3 regions of the Rhodophyticola sp. genome follow, and region 3 is predicted to be linked to each of the others. Evidence: riboswitches for the same ligand, from Rfam matches in the RefSeq annotation. Region 3 holds a riboswitch; each other region holds the start of a gene.
The links. A riboswitch is a leader RNA that binds a small molecule or an ion and turns the genes downstream of it on or off. The one in region 3 is predicted to bind thiamine pyrophosphate.

Region 1 (3,273 bases), 2.4 Mb from region 3:
ATGGCGATGGCCGGAACCGGTGCGGCGGCTACAAGCCGTGCCAGCCCGTCGAAGCCGATGGGCGGCTTGTGGTCCGGTTTCGTTGCGGTGGCGAAGACGGGCCCCGCGCCCACATAGGTCACAAGGGCGGGGTCGGCGGCGCGGGCGGCGTCGACGGTTTCGACCGACAGGCCCAGAATCAGGTCGGGGCCGATCCGGGCGCGGGCTTCGGCCACGGGCATGTCGTCCTGCCCCACATGGAGCCCGTCGGCATGGCAGGCGCGCGCGGCGTCGATATCGTCATTGACGATCAGCGCTGCGCCGGTGCCCGCAAGCGCGGCCCTCAGGGCCCGGCCAAGGGCTGTGCGCTCCGCCGTTGACGCCGTCTTGTGGCGCAGCTGAACCATCGTTGCACCGCCCGCGACGGCGGCCCGAGCCGTTTCCACCATGCCGCGCGGGCCGCAAAGCGCCGGGTCGAGCACGAGATAGAGCGATAGGTCGAACCGGATCATGCGGGCGTCATCCGATCGCGCCCGTGGAAGGCCGCCGCGTCCAGTGCCGCCAGCGCATCAAGAAACCGCCAGCCGAAGGATCCCGGCCCCTCGGCCTTTTCCGCGGCGATCTCTCCCGCGGTGGCAAAACTCGCCAGGGCGCCAACGGTCGCATCGAACGGGTCGGGCACGGCGGCGGCGAAGGCCCCGACGAGGCAACTCAGGGCACAGCCAAGTGCGGTCACCTGCGGCATCAATGCCGATCCGCCGGTGATCCTCACGGCCCGCGCGCCATCGGTCACGAAGTCCACGGCACCGGTCACCGCGACCACGCAGCCGCGTTCGCCTGCAAGCCTCCGGGCGCCGCTTTCCGCGGCGGCCACGCTGTCGGTCGCGTCGGCGCCGCGCCCGGCGCCGCTGTCGCCCGCTACCGCAAGGATCTCCGAGGCGTTGCCGCGCAGGATCGTCGGCGAAAGATCCATGAGCCGCATGGCCACGTCCCGTCGGTACGCGCTCACCTGAAGCGCCACGGGGTCGAGGACCCAGGGGCGTCCGGCCCGCCGCGCCCCCTCGATCGCGGCGACCATGCCCTCCACCCATGACGGCGAGAGCGTTCCGATATTGATGGTGAGCGCATCGGCCACCGCCGCGAACTCGCCGGCTTCCTCGGCTGCGTGCAGCATCGCGGGCGATGCGCCAGCGGCAAGCAGCGTGTTGGCGGCGACATTCATCGCCACGTAATTGGTGATGCAGTGAACGAGCGGTGTGGCCGCGCGTGTCGCGGCGAAAGCGTCTGCGGGAGATGTGGTCACTATGGCCTCCTTTGGGCGGAGGCCAGGCGACTCGAAGCGGGAAATGAGCCCGTTGAAGCGCCGAGCCACTCCCTCCGCCAGCATGATCTGGTTCAGGTTCAAAGGGTTCTTCTCAGCCCGCCAAACGGCAGACGCCCCTGTGTCTCGCGCCCACCATACACAGCCTGCGAGGTTTGTCATCCGGTGTTGCGGTGGGGCAGGCGGATCCTATTGTCGCATTCGGACGGGACGGGAAATTGCGGGCAGGACGACCGAGACCGCGCAGGCCTGCGGCCACAGGCGAGGGCTGCAAATCCGCCGATGCGCTATCGCGGTGGCGGGGTCACGTCCCCCGCCAGATTTCAGCGCACCGGCCCCGCGGTTATGGCGGTTGAGGCGCGGCGTTCTTCATATCCCCCGAGGTGGGGATGACGCCCGCGCGCCCGGTGCCGGTGGGCGCGGTCTGGCCCGCCATGCCTTCAGGGCGCGCTTCTCGATCTCCAGCACCAGAAGGAGAACCGGGCCGACCGCGACGACCATGAGCCCCTGGCTGAGGCTCAGCGGGCGGGTATCGAAAAACGCCTCCATGAAGGGCGCATAGGTGAAGGCGAATTGCAGCGCCGTCACCGCCACGATCGCGATCAGAACGGGGCGCGTGCCCAGGATCGCCCGGATCGACAGGGATGTGGTGTTCAGGAACCGCACCGAGAACAGATAGAAAATCTCCATCACCACAAGCGTGTTGACGGCGATCGTGCGGGCCTCTTCAAGGGTTGCACCGCGAGACTGCGCGAGGGTGAACATGCCGAAGATGCCGGCGCAGAACAGAAGCGACACGAAGCCGACCCGCCAGAGCACGAAGCGCGACAGGATCGGCTCGTCGGCGGGGCGCGGCGGGCGGCGCATGATGTCGGGCTCCGCCCCCTCGAAGGCCAGCGCCATGGCAAGAACCACGGAGCTGACCATGTTGACCCAGAGGATCTGGACCGGCGTGATCGGCAGCGTCAGCCCAAGCAGCAGCGCGAGGATCAGGGCCAGCGCCTCGCCGCCGTTGACCGGCAGCAGGAAGACGATGGCCTTCTTCAGGTTGTCGTAGACGGTGCGCCCCGCGCGCACGGCCGCCGCTATGGTGGCGAAATTGTCGTCGGCCAGCACGATCTCGGCCGCTTCCTTTGCGGCCTCGGTTCCGGTCCGTCCCATGGCCACACCGATATCCGCCCGCTTCAGCGCCGGGGCGTCGTTCACGCCGTCGCCCGTCATTGCAACTGCGGCGCCACCCGCCTGAAGTGCCTCCACCAGCCGCAACTTGTGCTCGGGGCTGGTGCGCGCGAAGACATCGACGCGCTCGGCGGCGGTGCGCAGACCGTCGGTATCCAGCCCGTCGATCTCCCCGCCGGTCAGGACCTCGTCGCTGTTTTCAAGCCCCAGCCTGCGGGCGATGGCAAGCGCGGTGCCGGCATGATCGCCGGTTATCATCTTCACACGAATACCGGCGGCGCGGCATTCGGCGACCGCGGCCACCGCTTCGTCTCTGGGCGGGTCGATCAGCCCGACGAGGCCCAGAAGCGTCAGGTCGCCATCCACGTCGTCGAAGCTCAGCGTCTGTTTTTCGGGGTTGGCGGGTTGGGTGGCGATGGCCAGAACCCGCTGCCCCTCTGCCGCGATCTCGTGCGCGCGGGCATGCCAATAGGCCGCATCAAGCGGCTGGTCGCCATCCTCTTCGCCGTGCTGGGTGGCGCACATGGCGATGATGCGTTCCGGCGCGCCCTTGACGTGGATCGCGGCGCCCCCCTCGTGGTCGTGATGCAGGGACGCCATGAAGCGGTGGCGCGCGTCGAAGGGGATTGCATCGGTTTGCGGGTTCGACTGGCGGAGCGCATCGGGATCCTGCCCGGCCTTCCACCCGAAGGTGACAAGCGCGCCCTCCATCGGGTCGCCATTGGCCGACCAGATCCCGTCGCTTTCGCTGACTTCGGCGTCGTTGCACAGGATCGCGCCCCGGGCCAGATCGG
Region 2 (3,273 bases), 2.4 Mb from region 3:
ATCACCACAGCCGCCAGCACAAGATCGGGGCGAAAACTGTTCTTGGCGTTCAAGATCACGATGCCCAGACCGGCACGCGCGCCCACATATTCTGCGAAAATGGCCGCGACGACCGCATAGGTGATCGAGATGCGCAGACCGGCAAAGAAATAGGGCATCGCGGACGGAAACCGTGCGCTGCGGAATATCTGGCCGCGCGTGGCGCCCATCGACCGCATCAGATCCTCGATTTCGGGGTCGGTCGCCGCGTATCCGTCCACAAGGGCGACCAGCATGGGAAAGAAGGTAACAAGCGCCACCAGGAGAACCTTGGGCGTCAGATCGAACCCGAACCACAGCACGACCAAGGGCGCGATGGCGACAAGCGGTAATGTCTGGCTGACCACAAAGATCGGGAACAGCGCGCGACGGACACGGGGCATGAAATCCAGCACCACCGACAAGCCGAAGGCTACGGTAAGCGACAAGGCAAACCCTGCAAAGGTGGCTTTCAGTGTCGGCACCGTGTTGTCCCACAGCAGAGCGCGGTTCAATACGATTTGGTCTAGCACCCGCGAGGGTGCTGGCAGCATCAGCGGGGAAATTCCCGACAGGCGAACATAAAGTTCCCAGATCAAAAAGGCGCTGACCACACTCAGGACGGCAGGAATGCCGCGGGTCAGACCTCTGCCGGGACGGCGAGGCACATCAAACTGCATCAGATCAGCGTTTGCTGGGACTGTTGGCAGAAACGGTCAAATCGATCGTGACATGGCCATTCGGTGGCCCGAACTTGCAAAACGCCTGCTGGAGCGTGGCAAAGACCGGCCCTGCATCACCCGTCAGTCGCGTGCAGAAATTCTTGGAACGGTCAAAGGTTCCGCTTTGTTGCAGGAAGTCGATACAGCCCATGATCTCGGCCATATGATCGCCCGCCCCCATCACATAAAGCGAGAATTGCGCATCCGCCTGTTGCCCCTTTTCGGGGGTTGCAGCGATAGCTGCCAGCGCGTTCTTCTGGCGCAGGGCCAGCGGCTCTGACGGGTTGGCCAATGCCCCGGTCTGGCAGATCGGATCATCCGGTTCCCCCGGACACCCCCGTGACAGCGTGGCGCGCAAGACAACATGCTGGCCGGACGATGCAGCCGCCGCGTAAAGATCACACAGCGCGGGGAAAAGCACCTCTGGCGGGCCGAGGATAAGCGTTGAAATATCGTCGGTTTCAATCCGCAGCCTGTCGCGCCACGGATCAAGAGCGTCGAGCGATGACAAGATCACGTCAACGAAACCGTCGGTCATCGGGTAAAGGGATACTTGTGCGCCTGCAAACATTTCTGTCCTCCTTGCTACGCTGGCATTATCCAGATCAGCTTCGAGGGTCCGTGGGCTTGCGCCCCCATCTCAGCCGCGGCATTACGCGGCTCCCCTGTGGTGAGGAATGGGTGCCAGATAAGCGAAAGGTTCGCAAGTCAAACTGATTGGGCGAGCGGAATATTTATTGAGAGAGTGAGGGCACGCATTTTAAATCAAGTTCATTGCCGTATAAGCGCCAAACTCAAAGCCCCCATTAACCTCAGGTACGACCTGACTTCCGGGCATTTGATTGAAAGCTCATACCGCAACAACTGTGACCGTCCGCTTTTGACCGCTGGTTCGAAGCATGAAGCATCGCCCAATCTGGCAGGAAGACTAAGTTTGCAAAAGCCCATCCTTGCGCACAACAGCCTGTCGCCGCAGGCATGGGGACTGACCGCTTCGGCTGGAGGCTACTGACGCAATGCCGCAACCTCACAGTCCGCTTGCCGCCCTACAAGCCTAATCCCCTCTGCCGTCCGAAGTCCCAGTCCACCTTGCCGCCGGACATGGCGATACCTGTGATGTGCTTGCCGATCTGCTTCTCCAACGGTGGGTTCCAGGGCACGAGGCTGAACCCCAGTCCGTCGTCGATCATGGCGAAGCGCCCGCTGGCAAGCTGGGTCGAGCCGACCAGCGCACCGGCGACGTAGTTGCCGGCCTTGGCGGGCTCCCATGTGCGCCCGCGCTCGGCGGCCAGCGCCTTGCCGATACGGTCGATCTCGCAGCGCTCCAGCACTGCGACCGTCTTGCGCGGAATACTGATATAGCCATCCTTCGCCGTGGCGTGGCCCATATCGACGAGGTGCTGAGCACGTCGGTCGAGCGCCTCGGTGACCTCCCGCCCGAAGCCATGAGCCGCGACTGAGAGAGGCTGGCGTGCGGTCAGCTCGCAGTCGAGCCGGGTCGCGCCGTCATGCGTGACATGCTGGCTGAGCGGAATGGGCGAGAGGAGCTTGAGGCGGGCATCGCGACCGCCCCGTTTGAAGTCATGGGCGAGGCCTCGCTCGGGCAGGTCGGCGGGAATGGTCCAGTGTTCGGCGTGGATGCGTTCGACGATCCCTGCGCGCCGCAGCGCTTCCAGCCGCCGGACATGGGCTTTGACGAACATTTCGGGATCGGTGCTGCGCAGCTCCTTCGCCTGAGCGCGTACCACTTCCAGATGTGCGGACGGGCTGTAGACACCATTGGCATCGGTGACGGCCAGGATGTTGCGATCGGCAGCGCGCGGCGTGCTCGGCGTCTACTTCCATATGATGGATACGACCATCGACGCCGTCGATGACCAGATGCATGCGTTCGCCCAGCTCGTCACTGCCCAGTCCTTTCGACAGGACACGCCCGGTCACGGGCTCGGTCAATTGCGCACCATGCATCACATAGCGCGAGCCGGTTAGCCGGTCGGCAATGCCGGCATCGTCCACCGCTCGGTGCATCGTCTTGATGATATCGTTGCGGTTGCCAAGATCGCGCAACGCGCTCTCTGCCTCTGACGAAATCGCCCATTGGCCCGGTGTCACTTCTGTCGCCAGTCCCATGCGCTCCAAGTGGCGCGCCCGGTCGATCAGCAGCGCCCGGTTTTTGCGGAATAGGACGCGCATGTCCTTGTCCGGTCTGAGGTCGGCGAACTCGCTGCCTGCTTCCTGTTCGGCGATCAGCATCCGGTCGAGCCGGGTGAAGCGTTCGGCATGGACTTCGGTCTCAAGCTGGCGGCTGATTTCCTGCTCGCTTTGGCGACCCAGTTCCAGCGTGACGATCTCGCTCGCCCGCTCGCGGATGCCATGGGCGATATAGTCGCCCGCGATGTTGAGCGCCTTGCCATGGTCGGTGACGCCGCGCAGCAGGATGTGGGTATGCGGATGACCGGTGTTGTGGTGATCGACCGCGATCCAGTCGAGCTTGGTATCGAGATCGGCCTCCATCTGGCGCATCAGATCGCGG
Region 3 (3,273 bases):
AGACTCATCAGCGCATTGACAAGGCCAGTGATCGGCAAGGTCAGCGCCACGGGGTTCGCGATCGGGTTCAGGATCAGGAATGCCCCGGTGCCGATCACCAGTGGCGAGATCGCGATGCTGAGCGCGCCGATCAACTCCAGCCCCGTGCGTGTCCGCCGCGCCATCAGGGCGGCCATGGGCAGCGCAAGCGCCAGGGCCAGCGCCGCCGATGCCGTGGCCAGAACAAGAGAACGGAGAGCCGCGTGCCAGACCGAAGGCGGCAGCCCCGCCATCGCGTCCACGCCCCGGCCCACAAGCGCCAGAAGCGGCAAGACCAGAAAAAGCGCGGCCAGCAGAATGATCAGCCCGTCGGCAAACCGCCCGCGCCCCGCAAACGCCTCCCATTGCATCGGCTCGCGATCCAGACTGCCGCCAAGGGCACGCGGGATTGCGAAACGCAGAACCAGAAGTGCGGCCACGGCACAGATGCCGACCTGCACGGCACCCAGCATCGCCGCCCGGCCGAGATCGAAATCGAACCGGAAGGCCTGATAGATCGCCAGTTCTATCGTGGTCGCCCGGGGCCCGCCGCCAAGGATCAGGGCCACGGCAAAGCTGCTGGTGCAGATCAGAAAAATCACGAGAAAGGCGCCAGGCGCGGTGGCGCGCAGCATCGGCAGCTCGAAGTGACGCCGGATATCCCGAGCCGTGAAGCCAAGGGAGGATGCAAGCCGCACCCGCTCCGTCGGGATCGCCAGCCAGCCTTGCAGGAACAGCCGCACGGCGAGCGGCAGGTTGAAGAAGACATGTGCCAGAACGACGCCATGCAGCCCGTAGATCTCGATCGGCGGTAAACCCACCAGATCCAGGGCCTGGCTGAACCAGCCATTCCGTCCGAACACCGCAAGCAAGCCGAAAACGGCCACAATCACCGGGAGGATGAATGGCGCGCCCATGAGCGTCACCAGAAGCCGCCGGCCCGGAAACACACGCCGTGCAAGCGCACGCGCGACCGGAACTGCCAGACCAACACTCAAAGCCGCGGACAGAAGCGCCTGAAGAACCGTAAATCGGATCGCGGCCCAGTCAGCGCCGGTCAGCCGCGCGGCCTCCTCAGCCCGCAGCGCGACGGCTGCGAGCGGCCCCAGAAGAACGAGCGCGACCCCGGCGGCAACGCATCCGCCGAGGCCTTGCAGGAATGTCAGCGGCTGAGCGCGGTCAGCCATGTATTCACCGCATCATCCCGAAGAGCTGCCGCGGTGGCCGGGTCGAAGAGCAACGCCCGCTCCGGCATGATCAGGGTATCGAACCCGTCCGGCAGGGCATCCACAGGCAAGGCTGCCGGATACATCCAGTTCGTGGTTGGAATGATGGACTGAAATCTTTCCGTCAGCATGAAGTCAAGAAACGCGCGGGCCAGATCGGGCTGATCGCTGCCTGCGAGCATGCCGGCCACCTCGATCTGAAGATAATGCCCTTCCTCGAAGGCGGCGGCGGCCTTGCTGTCATCCTCTTCCGCGATCAGGTGATAGGCCGGAGAGGTGGTGTAGGACAGCACCATATCCGCCTCCCCCTCAAGAAACAGATCATAGGCCTCGGACCAGCCGGGCGTGACGGTCACAATATTGTCCGCAAGGCCGCTCCATATCGCGCCGGCCTCGTCACCATGGGCCGCCTCGACCCACATCAGCAGGCCCAGACCGGGAGTGGAGGAGCGCGGATCCTGGATCACGATCCGCGCCTCACTTTCCGCAAGCTCGGCAAAGCTGCCGGGCACGTCTTGCATATCGGTGTTGTGAACGAAGGCGAAGTAACCCCAGTCATAGGGAAGAAACGTCTCGCTTTCCCACTCCACGGGCAGGGTCAGCTCCGGGACGGTCACATTATGGGGGGCGAAAAGGCCGGATTGCATGGCCGCATCCATCAGATTCGTATCCAGGCCCAGAACCACATCGGCATCCGAATTCGTGCCCTCAAGCCGGGCCCGCGCCAGCAGTGCCGCGCCGTCGCCCGCGCCCGTGAACTGCACGTCGCAGCCACAGGTTTCTTCGAAAGCCTGCTCGATCTGCGGGCCGGGCCCCCATTCGGCGACAAAACTGTCATAGGAATAAATCGACAATACGGGAGTATCCGCCGCAGCCGCCGCTGCGATCAGGGAAAACGCCGTTGCCATGATGGTGTGTCTCATCTCACGCCTCCATTGCGCCGGGCGAAGTGAGGCTGAGACCCTGGGCCTTTACCTTCCCTCCGCCGGTCCTAACCGGTTCAGGTTCTACGGGTTCGCATGCTGCATCTCAGGCCCGATGGGCCACCCCGAGGTGGCTCTAGCGGTATCCGCGATACCCGCGGACCGCAAGGCGAATCTTGCTCCCCGGGAAAATAGTTTAACGTTAAACAAGTTTTGAGGAACCGGTTGACCCTTGGCATTCCGGCTTTCTGCGGCTAACTCCGGAAAGCAACCTAGGGCAGTTTTCCGATGTCACTGAACAGCTTTGGCCATCTCTTCCGCGTCACGACCTGGGGCGAAAGCCACGGGCCCGCACTTGGCGCAACGATCGACGGCTGCCCGCCCGGTGTCCCGGTCGCGCCGGCCGATCTGCAACGCTGGCTGGACCGGCGCAAACCCGGACAGAGCAAATACACCACCCAACGGCGCGAAGCCGATGCGGTCGAGATTCTCTCGGGCGTCTATGAAGACCGCAGCACCGGCACACCGATCCAGCTGATGATCCGCAACACCGACCAGCGGTCCAAGGATTATGGCGAGATCGCCGAGAAGTTCCGCCCCGGCCATGCGGACATCACCTACTGGCAGAAATACGGCATCCGGGATCCGCGCGGTGGCGGGCGATCCTCCGCGCGCGAGACGGCAGCGCGGGTGGCCGCAGGCGGTGTCGCCCGCGCGGCGCTCAACATGCTGCTGCCCGACGTGAAGATCACCGGATACATGGTGCAGATGGGCCCGCATCCCATCGACCGTACCCGGATCGATCTTGCCGAGATCGACCGGAACCCGTTCTGGACGCCAGATGCGCAGGCCGCCGAGCTTTGGGCCGGCTACCTTGATGCGCTGCGCAAATCCGGCGACAGCGTCGGCGCTGTGATCGAGGTGACGGCCTCGGGCCTGCCCGCCGGTCTGGGCGCGCCGGTTTATGGCAAGCTGGATACCGATCTGGCCGCCGCCTGCATGTCGATCAACGCGGTCAAAGCCGTCGAGATCGGGGACGGGATGGCCGCCGCGGCCCTGACCGGCAGCGAGAATGCCGACGAGATTTCCATGGGCCCCGATGGCCC

Region 1: it holds a riboswitch for thiamine pyrophosphate, as region 3 does, so the genes downstream of both, thiM (hydroxyethylthiazole kinase) here and thiB (thiamine ABC transporter substrate binding subunit) in region 3, are expected to answer to the same signal.
Region 2: it holds a riboswitch for thiamine pyrophosphate, as region 3 does, so the genes downstream of both, ACQ651_RS05175 (YkoF family thiamine/hydroxymethylpyrimidine-binding protein) here and thiB (thiamine ABC transporter substrate binding subunit) in region 3, are expected to answer to the same signal.

What each region holds. Positions count from the first base shown of each region.
Region 1 is NZ_CBDIRM010000001.1:1,037,278-1,040,550, forward strand. Features, by position in the region: gene thiE (thiamine phosphate synthase) at 1-491, opposite strand, end outside; gene thiM (hydroxyethylthiazole kinase) at 488-1,282, opposite strand; TPP riboswitch at 1,335-1,431, opposite strand; gene ACQ651_RS05240 (cation-transporting P-type ATPase) at 1,670-3,273, opposite strand, start outside.
Region 2 is NZ_CBDIRM010000001.1:1,026,340-1,029,612, forward strand. Features, by position in the region: gene ACQ651_RS05170 (ABC transporter permease) at 1-503, opposite strand, end outside; gene ACQ651_RS05175 (YkoF family thiamine/hydroxymethylpyrimidine-binding protein) at 703-1,311, opposite strand; TPP riboswitch at 1,305-1,417, opposite strand; partial or broken gene ACQ651_RS05180 (DUF3363 domain-containing protein) at 1,787-3,273, opposite strand, start outside.
Region 3 is NZ_CBDIRM010000001.1:3,435,749-3,439,021, reverse strand. Features, by position in the region: gene ACQ651_RS17190 (thiamine/thiamine pyrophosphate ABC transporter permease ThiP) at 1-1,205, opposite strand, end outside; gene thiB (thiamine ABC transporter substrate binding subunit) at 1,181-2,167, opposite strand; TPP riboswitch at 2,205-2,305, opposite strand; gene aroC (chorismate synthase) at 2,456-3,273, shown strand, end outside.